Regions from separate parts of the Streptomyces sp. NPDC091287 genome, predicted to be linked through region 2. Evidence: riboswitches for the same ligand, from Rfam matches in the RefSeq annotation. Region 2 holds a riboswitch; each other region holds the start of a gene.
What was found. A riboswitch is a leader RNA that binds a small molecule or an ion and turns the genes downstream of it on or off. The one in region 2 is predicted to bind thiamine pyrophosphate.
Positions count from the first base shown of each region.

Region 1 (5,639 bases), on a different contig from region 2:
ACGACGCACCATGACCGCCAGCGACGGAACGATGACCGCGGCGAGGTAGAGGTAGTACGGGATCTGCGTGTCGATCGCCATGCCGAGCACCGACAGCACCACGGCGATGATGAAGTTGAAGAGCACGAACATCCAGTACTCCTTGCGGCGCGCGCGTCCGCTGAAGCCTGCGTAGTTCTTGAGTACGTCCAGGTACCAGTTCACGGTGATTCCCTCCCCGGCCCCCGTTCCGAGGGGGCGCCAATTTCAAGCCAAGCAAGCCGGAAAGTAAGCCACAGATAAGGAAAGGGTCAAGCGCAGGTGAGCTGCGGACCAAACGTACATACAGCTGCCACACGACTGTGTCCATACTGTCGCTTAACAAGGCGACCAACCATTTCAAAACAACCTGAAATGGCTGTAGTTACTCGGTAAGCCACACAACGCCCACAGGCTCCTGGCAGAATCAGGCCTCAGTCCCGCGGGTTCGCTGCCTGTGGCCGGAGAAGCCGACCGCCGGGGACGGGCCGGCGGCCGGCCCTGATCAGTCGGCGATGGGCAGGTAGACCCGGTTGCCGGCGGCCGCGAACTCCTTCGACTTCTCGGCCATGCCCTGCTCGATCTCCTCCTGCGAACCGCCGTGCTGACGCCGGATGTCCTGGGAGATCTTCATCGAGCAGAACTTCGGCCCGCACATCGAGCAGAAGTGCGCCGTCTTCGCCGGTTCGGCGGGCAGCGTCTCGTCGTGGAACTCCCGCGCCGTGTCCGGGTCGAGGGCCAGGTTGAACTGGTCCTCCCAGCGGAACTCGAACCGCGCGTCGGAGAGGGCGTCGTCCCACTCCTGCGCGCCCGGGTGCCCCTTGGCCAGGTCGGCCGCGTGGGCGGCGATCTTGTAGGTGATGACCCCCGTCTTCACGTCGTCCCGGTTCGGCAGTCCCAGGTGCTCCTTGGGCGTGACGTAGCAGAGCATCGCCGTGCCCCACCAGGCGATCATCGCGGCGCCGATGCCGGAGGTGATGTGGTCGTAGGCGGGCGCGACGTCCGTGGTCAGCGGGCCGAGCGTGTAGAACGGCGCCTCCTCGCAGATCTCCTGCTGAAGGTCGATGTTCTCCTTGATCTTGTGCATCGGGACGTGCCCGGGGCCCTCGATCATGGTCTGGACGCCGAACCGCTTCGCGATCGTGTTCAGTTCGCCCAGCGTGCGCAACTCGGCGAACTGCGCCTCGTCGTTGGCGTCCGCGATCGAACCGGGACGCAGTCCGTCGCCCAGGGAGTAGGTGACGTCGTATGTCGCGAGGATCTCGCAGAGCTCCTCGAAGTGCTCGTAGAGGAACGACTCCTTGTGGTGGGCGAGACACCAGGCCGCCATGATCGAGCCGCCGCGCGAGACGATGCCGGTCTTGCGGCGGGCCGTCAGGGGGACGTACGGCAGGCGCACCCCGGCGTGCACCGTCATGTAGTCCACGCCCTGCTCGGCCTGTTCGATGACGGTGTCCTTGTAGATCTCCCAGGTCAGCTCCTCGGCCCGGCCGTCGACCTTCTCCAGGGCCTGGTAGAGCGGGACGGTGCCGATCGGCACGGGGGAGTTGCGCAGCACCCATTCACGGGTGGTGTGGATGTTGCGGCCGGTGGACAGGTCCATGACCGTGTCGGCGCCCCACTTCGTCGCCCAGGTCATCTTGTCCACCTCCTCCTCGATGGAGGAGGTGACGGCCGAGTTGCCGATGTTGGCGTTGACCTTCACCAGGAACCGCTTGCCGATGATCATCGGCTCGATCTCGGGGTGGTTGACGTTGGCGGGCAGCACCGCCCGGCCCTGCGCGATCTCCTCGCGGACGACCTCGGCCTCCACGTTCTCCCGGATCGCCACGTACTCCATCTCCGGGGTGATCTCCCCCCGTCGGGCGTACGCGAGCTGGGTGACGGGGCGTCCGTCGCGGCTGCGGCGCGGCTGGCGCGGGCGGCCGGGGAAGACGGCGTCGAGGTTGCGCAGTCCGCCGCGCGGCGAGGTGTGCTTGAGCCCGTCGTCCTCGGGGCGGGCCGGCCGGCCCGCGTACTCCTCGGTGTCGCCGCGGGCGATGATCCAGTTCTCCCGCAGGGGCGCGAGGCCCCGGCGGACATCGGTGTCGATGGAGGGATCGGTGTACGGCCCGGACGTGTCGTACAGCGTCACGTCCTTGCCGTTGGTGAGGTGCACCTGTCGAACCGGCACCCGGAGGTCCGGGCGCGAGCCCTGGACGTACCCCTTGTGCCAGCCGATGGACTTCCCGGCCTCGTCGTTGCGCGTTCCGTCGCCCGGCGTCGTGCCGACCGGCGTTCCGTCGTTCTGTTTCGAGGCAGGCGTGCGTGCGTCCGCTGTGGTCATGAGACCTACTCCCTACGCCGGCATTACCCGGTAACAGGTTCGGCGGTCGGCGCAGCGTGTCCCGTACGGATGTACGGCGATCAGCGCCCTCTCAGCCCGGTGCTCCGAGCTCCCGCGTGTGCAAAGGTGCCTCCACGCTAGCGTCCTTTCGGGCGAGCTGACCAGAGGGCCCTCCCGTTCTTGCGATGATCGCCCCGTGACCTCCCCCCAAAGCGACCCCGCACCCCAGCCGCCCCAGGGCCACACCCACGGCCACACCCACAGCCACGGACCGGCCGCTCCGGTCTCCCGGCACCTGCGCAAGGTCATCGCCGCCGTACTGATCCCGTTCGCGACGGCGGTCGTCGTCGGCCTGATCGCGTTCTGGCCCGGCGGCGCGCCCGACCACGAGCGCACCGGCGTCGGATTCGACCGGCAGACCCAGGACGGCAAGGTCGTCCAGGTCGTGAAGGTCGACTGCGCGGACGTCAACGCCGCGCAGGTACCCCCGACCGGCGACACCTCCACGCCCTCGGGCCGCGAGGCCGTCAACGAGCAGGAGGGGGAGTGCGCGAAGGCCACCATCGAGGTGACCAGCGGCGACGACAAGGGCCGGAAGTTCGTCGAGGTGGTCCAGCCGGACGCGCCCCGACAGCTGAAGGAGGGTCAGGGCGTGGTCGTCGCGTACGCCCCCGACGCGCCGCGCGACCTCCAGTACTCGGTGACCGACGTGGACCGGAAGATCCCGATGGCGGTGCTGGCCGGGATCTTCGCGCTGGCGGTGGTCCTGGTGGGCAGGATGCGCGGGGTGATGGCGCTGGTGGCGCTGGTGGTGTCGTTCGCCGTGCTGACCCTGTTCATCCTGCCGGCGATCCTGCAAGGCTCGAACCCGCTGGTCGTGGCGGTGATCGGGGCCAGCGCGATCATGCTGGCGGCCCTCTATCTGTGCCACGGGGTGACGGCCCGTACGTCGGTCGCGGTCGTCGGCACGCTGATCTCGCTGCTGCTGATCGGGCTGCTGGGCTCCCTGTTCATCGGCTGGGCGAGCCTGAGCGGCAACACCGACGACAACACCGGCCTCATCCACGGCCTCTACCCGGACATCGATATGAGCGGTCTGCTGCTGGCCGGCGTCATCATCGGTTCGCTCGGGGTGCTCGACGATGTGACGGTCACCCAGACCTCCGCCGTCTGGGAACTGCACCAGGCGGACCCGCGGATGGGTTGGAAGGGTCTGTACCGGGCAGGTATCCGGATCGGAAGGGACCACATCGCCTCGGTGGTCAACACCCTGGTGCTGGCGTACGCGGGCGCGGCGTTGCCGCTGCTGCTGCTCTTCTCCATCGCCCAGAGCGGTGTGGGGACGGTGGCCAACAGCGAGCTGGTCGCCGAGGAGATCGTCCGCACGTTGGTCGGGTCGATCGGCCTGGTCGCCTCGGTGCCGGTGACCACGGTGCTCGCGGCGCTGGTCGTCTCCGCGGACCGTTCGGGGTCCGGCGGCGCACAGGCGGCTACGGCCGCACCCGCGCGGACGGGTCGGGGCCGTCGTCGTAAGACGGGGTGACGGGGCATCGGGGGCGCGCCCGGTCAGCCCGCGTTCTGCTCCTCGGCGAGGATGCGACCGAGCGCATCCTCCAGGTTTCCGTCGAAGTCACCCAGCGTGTGCTCCTGACCGAGCGGCACGAGCTTGTCCGTCCGGTCGAGAAACGCCACCAGCGGCGCCGTCCCCGCCCGGAACAGCGCACGGTCCGCGCCGACCTGGAGCCGGATGTGCACATCGCCGAGGCCCTCGGGCTCGGTCGGGCCGATGTGCACATCTCCGTCGCCGCTCGGGCTGTTGAGCCCGTCCAGCAGCAGCTCGCGGCCGAATGCCCAGGTCACAGGGGCATCGCCGGGAAGGTGGAACGTCATCCGGATGGCATACGGATCGCCGACCTCGTACCGGAGCTCCACCGGAATACGGAACGAGAGCTCCTCGGAGACGAGGAAGCTCATCATGACCTCTGCTTGAACCGACTCGCGCATCGTTCAACCCCGCAGTAGATGAATCTGGCCAGGAATGATCCCCCATGGCCCTATTGACGCCATCGTGGTGCACGCGATAGCAGATCACAAGGAGTGATTTTTCAGATACTGATAGAGAACACGAGCGAACGCAAGAGGCTGGTGACTTCGCCACGTAGCTGTTCGACTGCGGGCAGCAACCGATCTTCTCGGTCGAGAGGTACGGAAATGGCCATCGCCGCAATCGTGGCACCGGCCGTGACGGGAATCGCGGCGCACACGGTCCCCAGTGCGTACTCCTGGCGTTCGATGACCGGTTCACCTCGTCGGAGGGTACGCAGCCGTTCCAGAAGCGTGGCGCGATCTCGCACTGAGTAACGGGTGAGGGGGCGCACGGGGTGCCGGTCGAGGTGGTCCTCGCGGGCTCGCTCGTCGAGTTGGGCGAGCAGACACTGGCCGATGGCGTGCGCGTGGGCGGTTTCCCGGAACGAGGCCCACTCCTCCACTGCCGGGGTGTCGGGGCCGTCCGCGACCGCGATGAGATCGATCTCGCCGTCGCAGTAGACGGCGCAGTACACCGGGGCTCCGATGACGTCCCGCCAGTGGCCGAGGGAGTCGGCGACGGAGGCGGGGCGCGGACGGCTCCGCACCCCGGGGGCGACGGTCAGATTCTCGGCGGCCGCGCCGAAGAGGAAGACACCGTTCTCGCGGCGGAGATAGCCCTCATGGGTGAGGGTGCGCAGCAAGTGGTACGCGGTCGGAAGCGGAAGCCCCGCCTCACGTGCCAGTTGCTTGGCGGGCGCCCCGTCCCGATGGGTGCCCACAGCCTCCAGCAGCCTCAACGCCCGCTGGACCGAACCGATCAACGTCGGAACAGCGGTGCTAGATGCCGTGGTCAAGGGCCACCCCCAGGCATGGTGACGGGCCGTCGGCCCTCCCGTGGGGGCCGCCCCCACGGGCCTGCCGCGATCCCGAGGACCGGAGATCCGGCCCGTGACCGGCGAGGACCGGTCCGGGCGCCGACGATCGAAGGCCAACGACCGGACTGTCGTACCCAGGACCGATCAGGTGATCGATATGGTGACGGAAGGTCACATTCCGGATGGCGGCAGTGGTATGTCACTGTATCGGCCGTCTGCGGCAGACGGGTGGTTTCCTCCGGGACTTAGCTCTGCTGGGCTAATCACCCGCGCCGGCGCCGACCTCACCTCGTCCTGCGGGCCCGTGACGGAAGGGCCGGACGGAACAGACCGGCCCCCGCGCCGGCCCGCGTTCCGTGTACTACCAGTCACCGCGCGAGGACGACGACGAC
Region 1 covers NZ_JBIVUV010000004.1:401,165-406,803, forward strand. Annotated here, with positions in the region: gene ACIQRW_RS08495 (DUF805 domain-containing protein) at 1-204, opposite strand, end outside; gene thiC (phosphomethylpyrimidine synthase ThiC) at 524-2,344, opposite strand; TPP riboswitch at 2,337-2,470, opposite strand; gene ACIQRW_RS08505 (YibE/F family protein) at 2,541-3,887, shown strand; gene ACIQRW_RS08510 (SsgA family sporulation/cell division regulator) at 3,911-4,348, opposite strand; gene ACIQRW_RS08515 (IclR family transcriptional regulator) at 4,450-5,226, opposite strand; gene ACIQRW_RS08520 (DUF5326 family protein) at 5,609-5,639, opposite strand, start outside.
Region 1: linked by a shared signal. The riboswitch ahead of thiC (phosphomethylpyrimidine synthase ThiC) and the one ahead of ACIQRW_RS25295 (thiamine ABC transporter substrate binding subunit) in region 2 are both predicted to bind thiamine pyrophosphate.

Region 2 (5,639 bases):
GACAAGGAGTCCGGCGAGGACGAGGTGCGCCGCGCGGAGAAGGAGCTCGACGACACCACCGCGAAGTACGTCGCGCAGGTGGACGAGCTGCTCAAGCACAAGGAAGCCGAGCTGCTCGAAGTCTGATGAACGACTCTTCCTGGGGTGCCCCGCAAGGAGCCGGTCACTGGGGCACGCCCGAGATGAGGGCTGCCCCGGCGGGTCCTGCCCACGATGTGCATGGCGCCCAGCAGACTCGGCCCATGCCCAACGTGCCGGACGTTCCCGACGCAGGTAGAGACGCACAGAGCCGCGACGACCGGGACAGGGAAGCCGCTCACGTCAGCGGCCCCCTGTTCCGTGACGAGAAGCCGCAGGAGCCCATGTCCACCCCGCTGCCGCCCCCGCAGAAGAAGCGCGCGGGGCGTGATCTGCGCGCCGCCATAGGGGTGGGCGTGGGTCTCGGCGCCGTCATCGGCGTCTCGCTGTTCATCGTGAAGGCCGCTTTCATCGGCGTGATAGTGGCCGCGGTCGTCGTCGGCCTCTGGGAGCTGACCTCCCGCCTCCAGGAACGCAAGGGCATCAAGGCGCCCCTGGTGCCGTTGGCCGTCGGCGGAGCCGCGATGGTCGTCGCGGGTTACGCGCGAGGGCCCGAGGGCGCCTGGATCGCGATGGCCCTGACCGCCCTCGCGGTGCTGGTCTGGCGGATGACCGAGCCGCCGGACGGGTATCTCAAGGACGTCACGGCCGGGGTCTTCGCGGCGTTCTACGTACCCTTCCTGGCCACCTTCGTCGCCCTGATGCTGACGGCGGACGACGGGTCGTGGCGGGTCCTGACCTTCCTGGTCCTCACCGTGGTCAGCGACACGGGGGCGTACGCGGTCGGCTGGCGCTTCGGCACGCACAAGCTCGCCCCCCGCATCAGCCCCGGCAAGACCCGCGAGGGCCTGCTCGGAGCGGTCGCCTTCGCGATGGTCGCCGGCGCGCTGTGCATGGAGTTCCTGATCGACGAGGGCGCCTGGTGGCAGGGACTGCTGCTCGGCCTCGCGGTCGCGGCCAGCGCCACCCTCGGCGACCTGGGCGAGTCCATGATCAAGCGGGACCTCGGGATCAAGGACATGGGCACCCTGCTCCCCGGCCACGGCGGCATCATGGACCGGCTGGACTCGCTCCTGCCGACTGCGCCGGTCGTCTGGCTGCTGCTGGTGCTGTTCGTCGGCTCCGGCTGACCGCCTCGGCATCCCGGCACCCTTTCCCACCTGCACGTTTCACGAGTGAGGGTCCGTCGCCCACAGGGCGGCGGGCCCTCACCCGTCTGTCTGCGACACTGGATGAACCATGCCTAAGCCCGGAGAACTCACTTTCGTCGCGCCCCGCGGATCCAAGAAGCCGCCGCGGCACATCGCCGACCTCACGCCCGCCGAGCGCAAGGAAGCGGTCGCCGCGACCGGTGAGAAGCCGTTCCGCGCCCAGCAGCTCTCGCAGCACTACTTCGCGCGGTACGCGCACGATCCGGCCGAGTGGACGAACATCCCGGCCGGATCGCGGGAGAAGCTGGCCGAGGCGCTGTTCCCCGAGCTGATGTCCGTGATGCGGCACATCAGCTGCGACGACGACACCACGCGCAAGACCCTGTGGAAGCTGCACGACGGGACGCTCGTCGAGTCCGTCCTGATGCGCTACCCCGACCGCGTCACGATGTGCATCTCCTCGCAGGCCGGCTGCGGTATGAACTGCCCCTTCTGCGCCACCGGGCAGGCCGGCCTCGACCGCAATCTGTCGACCGCCGAGATCGTGCACCAGATCGTCGACGGCATGCGCGCCCTGCGCGACGGCGAGGTGCCCGGCGGGCCCGCGCGGCTGTCCAACATCGTCTTCATGGGCATGGGCGAGCCGCTCGCCAACTACAACCGCGTGGTCGGCGCGATCCGCCGTCTCACCGACCCGGAGCCGGACGGTCTCGGCCTCTCGCAGCGCGGGATCACCGTCTCCACCGTGGGTCTCGTCCCGGCCATGCTGCGCTTCGCCGACGAGGGCTTCAAGTGCCGTCTCGCCGTCTCGCTGCACGCCCCGGACGACGAGCTGCGCGACACCCTGGTCCCCGTCAACACCCGGTGGAACGTCCGCGAGGTGCTGGACGCCGCCTGGGAGTACGCCGATAAGTCCGGCCGCCGGATCTCCATCGAGTACGCCCTGATCCGCGACATCAACGACCAGGCCTGGCGGGGCGACCGGCTCGGCCGGCTGCTCAAGGGCAAGCGGGTGCACGTCAACCTGATCCCGCTGAACCCCACGCCCGGCTCGAAGTGGACCGCCTCGCGGCCCGAGGACGAGAAGGCCTTCGTCGAGGCCATCGCCGCCCACGGCGTGCCCGTCACCGTCCGGGACACCCGCGGTCAGGAGATCGACGGGGCCTGCGGGCAGCTGGCGGCCTCCGAGCGCTGAGGGCTCTCCCGCAGCCCTTGGCCTCGCCCGGACGGGCGGCCGAAATCCGCCGGTGTAGCCTGGGCTCGAAATCAACTTCATATTCCGACAGGGGAGCGCCACAGCGCTGAGAGTGCGGCACCAAGGACAGGTTGGCCGCAGACCCTCTGAACCTCGCCCGGGTCATTCCGGGTAGGAAGTTCGGACCTTACTCAAGCTGTTGCGCCCTGCCCGCTTCCGGTTCGCCGGACCGCGGGCGGGGCCGCGTCTCTTCCTGGTCATCTCCAGGAGGAATCACATGAACACCACCACGAAGTACGCGGCGACCGCGCTCGCCGCCGCTCTCGGCGTCACCGTGCTCGCGGGCTGCGGCGACGAGGGTTCCGCCGGCTCCGGGGAGTCCAAGGGCCCCGGCTCCAAGACCGTGACCCTGGTCAGCCACGACTCCTTCAACGTCTCGGACAAGGTGCTGAAGGCGTTCACGAAGGAGACCGGCTACAAGGTCGAGATCCTCAAGAGCGGCGACGCCGGGGCCGCGCTCAACCAGGAGATCCTGACCAAGGGCTCCCCGCGCGGCGACGTCTTCTTCGGCGTCGACAACACCCTGCTCTCCCGCGCCCTCGACAACGGCCTGTTCACCGCGTACGAGGCCAAGGGCCTGGACACGGTCGCGGCGGACACGCAGACGGACGAGAAGAGGCGGGTCACGCCCGTCGACACCGGCGACATCTGCGTCAACTACGACAAGAAGTACTTCGCCGACAAGAAGCTCGCGCCGCCGAAGACCTTCGACGACCTGCTGAAGCCCGCGTACAAGAACCTCCTCGTCACCGAGAACGCCGCCAGCTCCTCGCCCGGCCTCGGTTTCCTCCTCGGCACCATCGCCGCCCAGGGCGAGGACGGCTACGAGGCGTACTGGAAGAAGCTGAAGGCCAACGGCGTCAAGGTCGTCGACGGCTGGGAGCAGGCGTACAACGAGGAGTTCTCCGGCTCCGCGGGCGGCAAGAAGGCCAACGCCGACCGGCCGCTCGTCGTCAGCTACGCCTCCAGCCCGCCCGTCGAGGTGCTCTACGCCGACCCGCAGCCGAAGGAGGCGCCCACCGGGGTCGCCACCGGCACCTGCTTCCGGCAGACCGAGTACGCGGGACTGCTGACCGGGGCGAAGAACGAGGCGGGCGGCAAGGCACTGCTGGACTTCATGATCAGCAAGACGTTCCAGGAGGACATGCCGCTGAACATGTTCGTGAACCCGGTCGTGAAGGACGCGACCCTTCCCGAGCTGTTCACGAAGTTCGGCGAGAAGATCGACACGCCTCCCACCGTCGCACCCGAGAAGATCACCGCCAACCGTGAGCAGTGGATCCAGTCGTGGCAGTCGCTGGTCCTGAAGTAGAGCCCGGGGCGAAGACCGCCGGGGCCGCCCGGGAACGGCACCGGCCCGGGCGGCGCGGGGCCGCGCTGCGGCTCGGCCTGATGGCCGTGCCCGTCGCGTTCTTCGCGCTGTTCTTCGCCTATCCCGTGACCGCGATCGTCGGCCGCGGGCTCAAGGCGGGAGGCGACTGGCAGTTCGGGCGGATCGGCGAGGTGCTGGCCCGCCCGGACATCCTCGACGTCCTCTGGTTCACCACCTGGCAGGCCCTCGCATCGACCGCGCTCACTCTGCTGATCGCCCTGCCCGGGGCGTATGTCTTCGCCCGGTTCGACTTCCCCGGCAAGCAACTGCTGCGGGCGGTCGTCACGGTGCCGTTCGTGCTGCCCACCGTCGTCGTCGGCACCGCGTTCCTGGCGCTGCTGGGGCGGGGCGGGCTCCTCGACGAACGGTGGGGCGTCCGCCTCGACACCACCGTGTGGGCGATCCTGCTGGCCCACGTCTTCTTCAACTACGCCGTGGTCGTACGGACGGTGGGCGGGCTCTGGTCCCAGCTGGACCCCCGGCAGGAGGAGGTCGCCCGGGTGCTCGGCGCCGGACGGTTCGCCGCCTTCCGGCGGGTGACGCTGCCCGCGCTCGCCCCGGCCGTCGCCGCCGCCGCGCTGATGGTCTTCCTCTTCACCTTCACCTCCTTCGGCGTCGTACAGATCCTCGGCGGACCCGCCTACTCCACCCTGGAGGTGGAGATCTACCGGCAGACCGCGCAGCTGCTGGACCTGCCGACGGCCGCCGTACTGACCCTGGTGCAGTTCGCCGCGGTCGGCGCGATCCTGGCCGTCCACGCCGCGACCGTACGCCGCCGGGAGCGGGCGCTGAAGCTCGTCGACCCGGCGCAGACCTCCCGCCGGCCGCGCGGCCCCGGACAGTGGGCGCTGCTCGGCGGTGTCCTCCTCACCGCGCTGCTGCTGATCCTGCTGCCGCTCGGGGTGCTGGTGGAGCGCTCCTTCGACGGAGCCGGCGGTTCCGGCGGGTACGGCTTCGGCTACTACCGGGCCCTCCAGTCGGCCGGCTCCGGTGGCTCCTCCACCTTCCTGGTCCCGCCGCTGGAGGCCGTCGGCAACTCCCTGCGGTACGCGCTCGTCGCGACGCTCATCGCGCTCGTCGTCGGCGGGCTCGCGGCGGCGGCCCTGACCCGGCGGGCCGGGCCGCTGGTCCGCGGCTTCGACGCGCTGCTGATGCTGCCGCTCGGGGTGTCCGCCGTCACCGTCGGCTTCGGCTTCCTGATCACCCTGGACGAGCCGCCGCTCGACCTGCGCACCTCCTGGATCCTGGTCCCGCTGGCCCAGGCGCTGGTCGGCGTCCCCTTCGTCGTACGGACCATGCTGCCCGTACTACGCGCGGTCGACGACCGGCTGCGGGAGGCCGCCGCTGTGCTGGGGGCCTCCCCGCTGCGGGCGTGGCGGGAGGTCGATCTGCCCCTGGTGCGGCGGGCGGTGCTGGTCGCGGCGGGTTTCGCCTTCGCCGTCTCCCTCGGGGAGTTCGGCGCGACGGTCTTCATCGCGCGGCCGGACAACCCGACCCTGCCGGTCGCCGTGGCCCGGCTGCTGGGCCGGTCGGGGGAGCTCAACTACGGGCAGGCGATGGCCCTCAGCACGATCCTGATGCTGGTGTGCGCGGTGTCGCTGCTGCTCCTCGAACGTATCCGCACCGACCGATCCGGGGAGTTCTGAACGACATGCTGAGCTTGCGGGAAGCCACCGTGCGGTTCGGGAAGCGGACGGCGCTGGACGCGGTCGACCTGGAGGTCGCCGACCACCGGATCGTCTGCCTGCTCGGCCCCAGCGGCAGCGGGAAGTCCACTCTGCTC
Region 2 covers NZ_JBIVUV010000015.1:134,866-140,504, forward strand. Annotated here, with positions in the region: gene frr (ribosome recycling factor) at 1-126, shown strand, start outside; gene ACIQRW_RS25285 (phosphatidate cytidylyltransferase) at 126-1,208, shown strand; gene rlmN (23S rRNA (adenine(2503)-C(2))-methyltransferase RlmN) at 1,318-2,424, shown strand; TPP riboswitch at 2,504-2,620, shown strand; gene ACIQRW_RS25295 (thiamine ABC transporter substrate binding subunit) at 2,702-3,796, shown strand; gene ACIQRW_RS25300 (ABC transporter permease) at 3,877-5,502, shown strand; gene ACIQRW_RS25305 (ABC transporter ATP-binding protein) at 5,508-5,639, shown strand, end outside.

Region 3 (5,639 bases), on a different contig from region 2:
CCCTCCGCCGGGGGACTGCTCGGCCACATCGCCCTCGACCTCGGCGGAGTGGACCCGGCCCGGCAGCACCTCGGCCTTCAGCCCCTCGGCCTCCAGCTCGGCGGTGGCCTCCTCGGCGGAGAGCCCGGTGACGTCCGGGACGTCGATCGGGGCGCCCTTGCTGACGACGAGCGCCACGGCCGTGTCCGGGTTGCGGTCCGTGCCCGCGCGGGGATCCGTGCGGATCACCTCGCCGCGGGCCACGTCCTCGCTGAACTCCCTGGTCACCATCCCGGGGACCAGGCCCACCTTCTTCAGGGAGCGCCGGGCGTCCGCGAGGGAGCGGCCCACGACATCGGGCACCCGCACGATCTCCGGACCCCGCGAGACGACCAGTTTCACCGAGCCGTTGCCCCGGATCCGGTCGCCCGAGGCGGGGTCGCTGTTCACGACCGAGCCCCGCTCGACGGTGTCGCTGAAGACCCGCTCCACGCCCTTCAGTCCGAGCCCCTCGTCGGAGAGCCGCTTCTCGGCGGTCTGCTGGGTCTGGCCCAGCAGCGAGGGGACCTGGGTGAACTGCCCCGAGTTGATGTACCAGACGCCCGTCCCGATGCCCAGCGTCAGCAGTACGGCGGCGAGCACCGTGATCAGCTTGCGGTGCGGCCCGCCGAACGGGCCGCGGCGGCCGGTCCCGCGCCGGGGAGCGGCGGGTCCCGCGGGCGGCATCTCCAGCCGGCTGGTGCGGTGCACGCCGTCGCCGTCCGCCGGGAGGGCCCGCGGGATCACGCTCGTACGGTCGTCCGCGCCGTCATGAGTATCCGACAGGGCCCCGGGCGGTACGGCGTCCAGCTCGGCGTCGGTCAGCGTGGCACGGGCCTCACGCGCCTCGGCCAGCAGCAGCACCGCGTCGTGCGGGCGCACCTCGGGATTGCGGGCGGTCGCGCTCGCCACCAGGCTGTCCAGCGCGACCGGGAGCCCCGGCACGACGGCGGACGGGGCCGGGACGTCGGAGTTGAGGTGCCGGTAGATGACCTGGGCGGCGTTCTCGCCGGTGTGCGGCTTGACGCCGGTCAGCATCTCGTAGAGCACGACCCCGCAGGCGTACACATCGCTGCGGGTGTCGGCGCTGCCGTGCTCGATCTGCTCGGGGGCCAGATACGACACGGTGCCCAGCAGGGAGCCGGTGCTGTCGGTGGTCGTGCCGACCGCTCTGACCAGACCGAAGTCGGCGACCTTCACCCGGCCGTCGTCCCCTATCAGGACGTTCTCCGGCTTCATGTCGCGGTGCACGAACCCCGCCCGGTGCGCGGCGCCGAGCGCGGCGAGGACCGGCTCCAGGATGTCCAGCGCCGCCCGGGGCTGCAGGGCCCCGCGCTCGCGCAGCACGTCGCGCAGGGTGCAGCCCGCCACGTACTCCATCGCGAGATAGACATACGCGCCCTCGGCACCCTGGTCGAAGACCGCGACGACATTGGGATGCGCCAGGCGGGCCACTGACTTGGCCTCACGGATGAAGCGCTCGACGAACGAGACGTCGGTGGCGAGCGCCGGGTGCATCACCTTGAGGGCGAGCACCCGGTCCAGGCGGGTGTCCACGGCCCGGTAGACCGTGGCCATCCCGCCGACGGCGATGCGCGCCTCAATGCGATACCGGCCGTCGAGCAGCTGCCCGACGAGAGGGTCCTGGAGGGTCGTGTCCACCCCGAGAGTCTACGAGCCGCCGCCGACACCCCGGACGGGCGAGGGCGTTCCCGGGGCCGTTCTGCAGCCGATCCGTGACAGGCACACGCCCTGCGGCCGGGGCAGTTCAAGCCCCTCCGACGACCAGTTCAAGCCCCTCCGGCGATTGAGGAGCGGGGTTCGGGGCGGCGCCCCGAACGCGTACCGGCGCTCAGAACGCGGGCCGCTCCGGATCCAGCGCCGCCCGCCCGTCCACGGGCGAGGACGCCTCGGCGAAGTGGCGGCGCGGAATCCGGCCCGCCCGGTACGCGAGCCGCCCGCCCTCCACCGCGTGACGCATCGCACCCGCCATCAGCTCCGGCTCCTGGGCCCGGGTCACCGCCGAGGCGAGCATCACGGCGGCGCACCCCAGCTCCATCGCCTGCGCCGCGTCCGAGGCGGTCCCGGCCCCCGCGTCGAGGATCACCGGCACCCCGGCCCGCTCGACGATCAGCTCGAAGTTGTGCGGGTTGCGGATGCCGAGCCCGGAGCCGATGGGGGAGCCGAGCGGCATGATCGCCGCGCACCCCACGTCCTCCAGCTTCCGGGCCAGGACCGGATCGTCGTTGGTGTAGGGCAGCACGGTGAACCCGTCGTCGACCAGGACCTCCGCCGCGTCCAGCAGCTCGATCGGATCGGGCAGGAGGGTCCGCTCGTCGGCCACCACCTCCAGCTTCACCCAGTCGGTGCCGAGCGCCTCCCTGGCCAGCCGGGCGGTCAGCACCGCCTCGCCCGCGGTGAAGCAGCCGGCGGTGTTCGGCAGGACCTGGATGGAGAGCCGCTCCAGCACCGAGAGCACCGAACCCCGCACGGTCGGGTCCAGCCGGCGCATCGCGACCGTCGTCAGCTCGGTGCCGGAGGCGATCAGCGAGCGCTCCAGCACCTCCAGGCTCGGGGCCCCGCCGGTGCCCATGATCAGCCGGGAGCCATACGTGGCGGGCCCCAGCGTGAAGACGTCGTCCGACATGGTCAGCCCCCCTGCACGGCGGTCAGGACCTCGACGCGGTCGCCCTCGCCGAGCCTCGTCGTGGCCCACTGGCCGCGCGGGACGACGCTCTCGTTGACGGCGGCGGCGACCCCGGAGCGGGCCGGGGTCAGCGTGGTGACGAGGGCGTCCAGGTCCGTCCCGGCGGGAACGGCGCGGACTTCCCCGTTCACCGAGACGGAGACGGTGGCGGCGGATTCCGGTACGGCGTGCTGCTGGGTCATACGGGCTGCTCCTGGAGTACGGGGGCGGCGAGGGCGGCGGGTTCGAAACGGCCGGGGGTGAAGGGGCGGACCGTCTCGGGCAGCTCGCCGGTGGTCAGGACGTCGGCCATCGCGTCCCCGGTGACGGGCGTCAGCAGGACGCCGTTGCGGTGGTGGCCGGTGGCGAGCAGCAGACCGGGCAGGGCGGTCGGGCCGAGCAGCGGGGCGTTGTCGGGCGACGCGGGACGCAGACCGGCCCGGGTCTCGGTGAGCGGCAGCTCGGTGATGCCCGGGACCAGCTCGTGGGCGTCGCGCAGCAGCTCGTACACCCCACCGGCGGTGACCGTGGTGTCCCAGCCCATCTCCTCGCTGGTGGCGCCGACGACCAGCTCGCCGTTCTCGCGCGGCACGAGGTAGAGGTGGCCGCCCCGGACCACGGCGCGCACGGTGCGGCTGAGGAAGGGGGCGTACGCCCGGGGCACGGTGAGCCGGAGCACCTGGCCCTTGACCGGGCGGACCGGCGGTACGAGCTCCGGCGGGAGCCCGGCGAGCCGGCCGCTGAGACTGCCCGCGGCGAGCACGACCTGATCGGCCGCGAATTCCGTACCGTCGCCGAGCAGCGCCCCGGCGGCCCGGCCCCCGGCGACGGTGAGCCGCTCGGCGGTCGTCCGGCGGAACGCGACCCCGGCCCGTTCGCACGCGGTCAGCAGCGCCGCGGCGAGGCGGCGGGGATCCACCTGGTGGTCGCCGTCGACCCGGAGGCCGCCCCGGACGCCCGGGGCCAGCATCGGCTCCAGGCGGCGGCACTCACGGCCGCTGAGCCAGACCGACTCCAGGCCCGAACGCTCCTGGAGGGCGTGCAGTTCGCGCAGATGCGCCCGGTCGTCGGAGTCCAGTGCGACGGCGAGCGTGCCGCAGGTCCGGAAGCCGGTGTCCCGGCCGCTCGCCTCCTCCAGCTCGGCGACGAACGAGGGATAACGGGCGGCGGAGGCGAGGTTGAGCCCGAGCAGCATCTGCTCGCCGTAGTGCAGTTCGGTGACGGCGGCCAGCATGCCCGCCGCGACCTGTGCGGCGCCGCCGCCCGGTTCCGGGTCCGCGACCGTGACGCGCAGCCCCCGCTGGGCGGCCCGCCACGCCGTGACCAGACCGATGATTCCGCCCCCGATGACGAGGACGTCGGATCCGGAGCTTCTCTCCGAGACGCGCATGAGTGTCCAGCCCCTCCCTTCGCCGGCATGACCCGGAGCAGGTTCGTACGGTCGGAGGCCGTCCAGCCTCCCTCTCAGCCCGGTGCGTCCGGGCTCCCGCGAGTGTTCTACCTTGGCCACCCTAAACCCCTCCGCCCCCCGGCCAGTAGAGGAGCGCCCGCCATGGCCCGTTCGCTCGACGGACTCGTCCTGTCACCCGTCGCCGACCAGGCCCCGGGCCAGGTCGGCACCCGCACCCGCTTCACGTACCACGAGTCGGACGGCCGGATCTGGGCCGAGTACGCGGGCGGCGACGTGGTGCGCGGTCATCTCGTCGGCACCCGCGACGGGGACGCGCTGGACTTCCGCTACGTGCAGCTCAAGCAGGACGGAACGACCTCGTCCGGGCACTGCCTCTCCACGGTCGTCGAGCTCGCCGACGGCCGGGTGCGGCTGGAGGAGCGATGGGCCTGGGAGTCCCAGGAGGGCAGCGGCACCAGCGTGGTGGAACAGCTTCCCTCCTGAGCTCCCAGGCGCTTCCCGGGTTCCTTCCCCGCACCCCTCTACCTGACGATCCGTCAGTTGATTAAGGTGGACGGGTGAGCGAGCAGACGGAACAGCGGGCGGCGCGGCAGGCACGGCACGTCGTGGTCGTCGGGGCGGGCATGGCAGGCGTGCAGAGCGCCGTGGCCCTGCGCGAGGCGGGCTTCACCGGGCCCGTCACCCTGATCGGCGCCGAACCCCACCAGCCCTACGACCGCCCGCCGTTGTCCAAGGCCGTCCTGCTGGGCCAGGCCGAGCACTCCGCCTTCGACGTCGACTTCGAGGCGTTGGACATCACCCTGCGCCTCGGCCTGGACGTCACCGCTCTGCGCGCCGCCGACCATGTGCTGGACACCGCCGCCGGGCCGGTGCCCTACGACGCCCTGGTCCTCGCGACCGGTGCGGAGCCCATGACCCTGCCCGGCGCCGCGGGCGTGCCCGGCGTCCACCTGCTGCGCACCCTCGACGACGCCGCCCGGCTGCGGCCCGTCCTGGACCGGCAGCACGACGTGGTCGTCGTCGGGGCGGGCTGGATCGGCGCGGAGTTCGCCACCGCCGCCCGCGCGGCGGGCTGCGCCGTCACCGTCGTCGAGGCCGCCGCCCGCCCGCTCGCGGGCACCCTGCCCGCCGAGGTGGCCGCCCCGATGGCCGCCTGGTACGCCGACAGCGGCGCCGAACTCCTCACCGGGACCCGGGTCGACCGCGTCGAGGAGGGGGCCGTCGTCCTCGACGACGGCCGGGTCCTGCCCGCCGGGGCCGTGGTCGTCGGCATCGGCGCGCGCCCCGCCACCCGCTGGCTGGCCGGCTCCGGGGTCGCGCTCGGCCCGGACGGCTCGGTCACCGCCGACAGTGCGCTGCGCACCTCGGTGCCCGATGTGTACGCGGTCGGGGACTGCGCCTCCTTCCCCTCCGCCCGCTACGGGACGCGCCTGCTGGTCCACCACTGGGACAACGCCCTCCAGGGCCCACGCACCGCCGCCGCCGCGATCATGGCCGCCCAGGGCGGGGAGCCGCTCCCCGTCT
Region 3 covers NZ_JBIVUV010000006.1:281,618-287,256, forward strand. Annotated here, with positions in the region: gene pknB (Stk1 family PASTA domain-containing Ser/Thr kinase) at 1-1,680, opposite strand, end outside; gene ACIQRW_RS12410 (thiazole synthase) at 1,871-2,665, opposite strand; gene thiS (sulfur carrier protein ThiS) at 2,668-2,907, opposite strand; gene thiO (glycine oxidase ThiO) at 2,904-4,094, opposite strand; TPP riboswitch at 4,092-4,204, opposite strand; gene ACIQRW_RS12425 (hypothetical protein) at 4,257-4,598, shown strand; gene ACIQRW_RS12430 (NAD(P)/FAD-dependent oxidoreductase) at 4,673-5,639, shown strand, end outside.
Region 3: linked by a shared signal. The riboswitch ahead of thiO (glycine oxidase ThiO) and the one ahead of ACIQRW_RS25295 (thiamine ABC transporter substrate binding subunit) in region 2 are both predicted to bind thiamine pyrophosphate.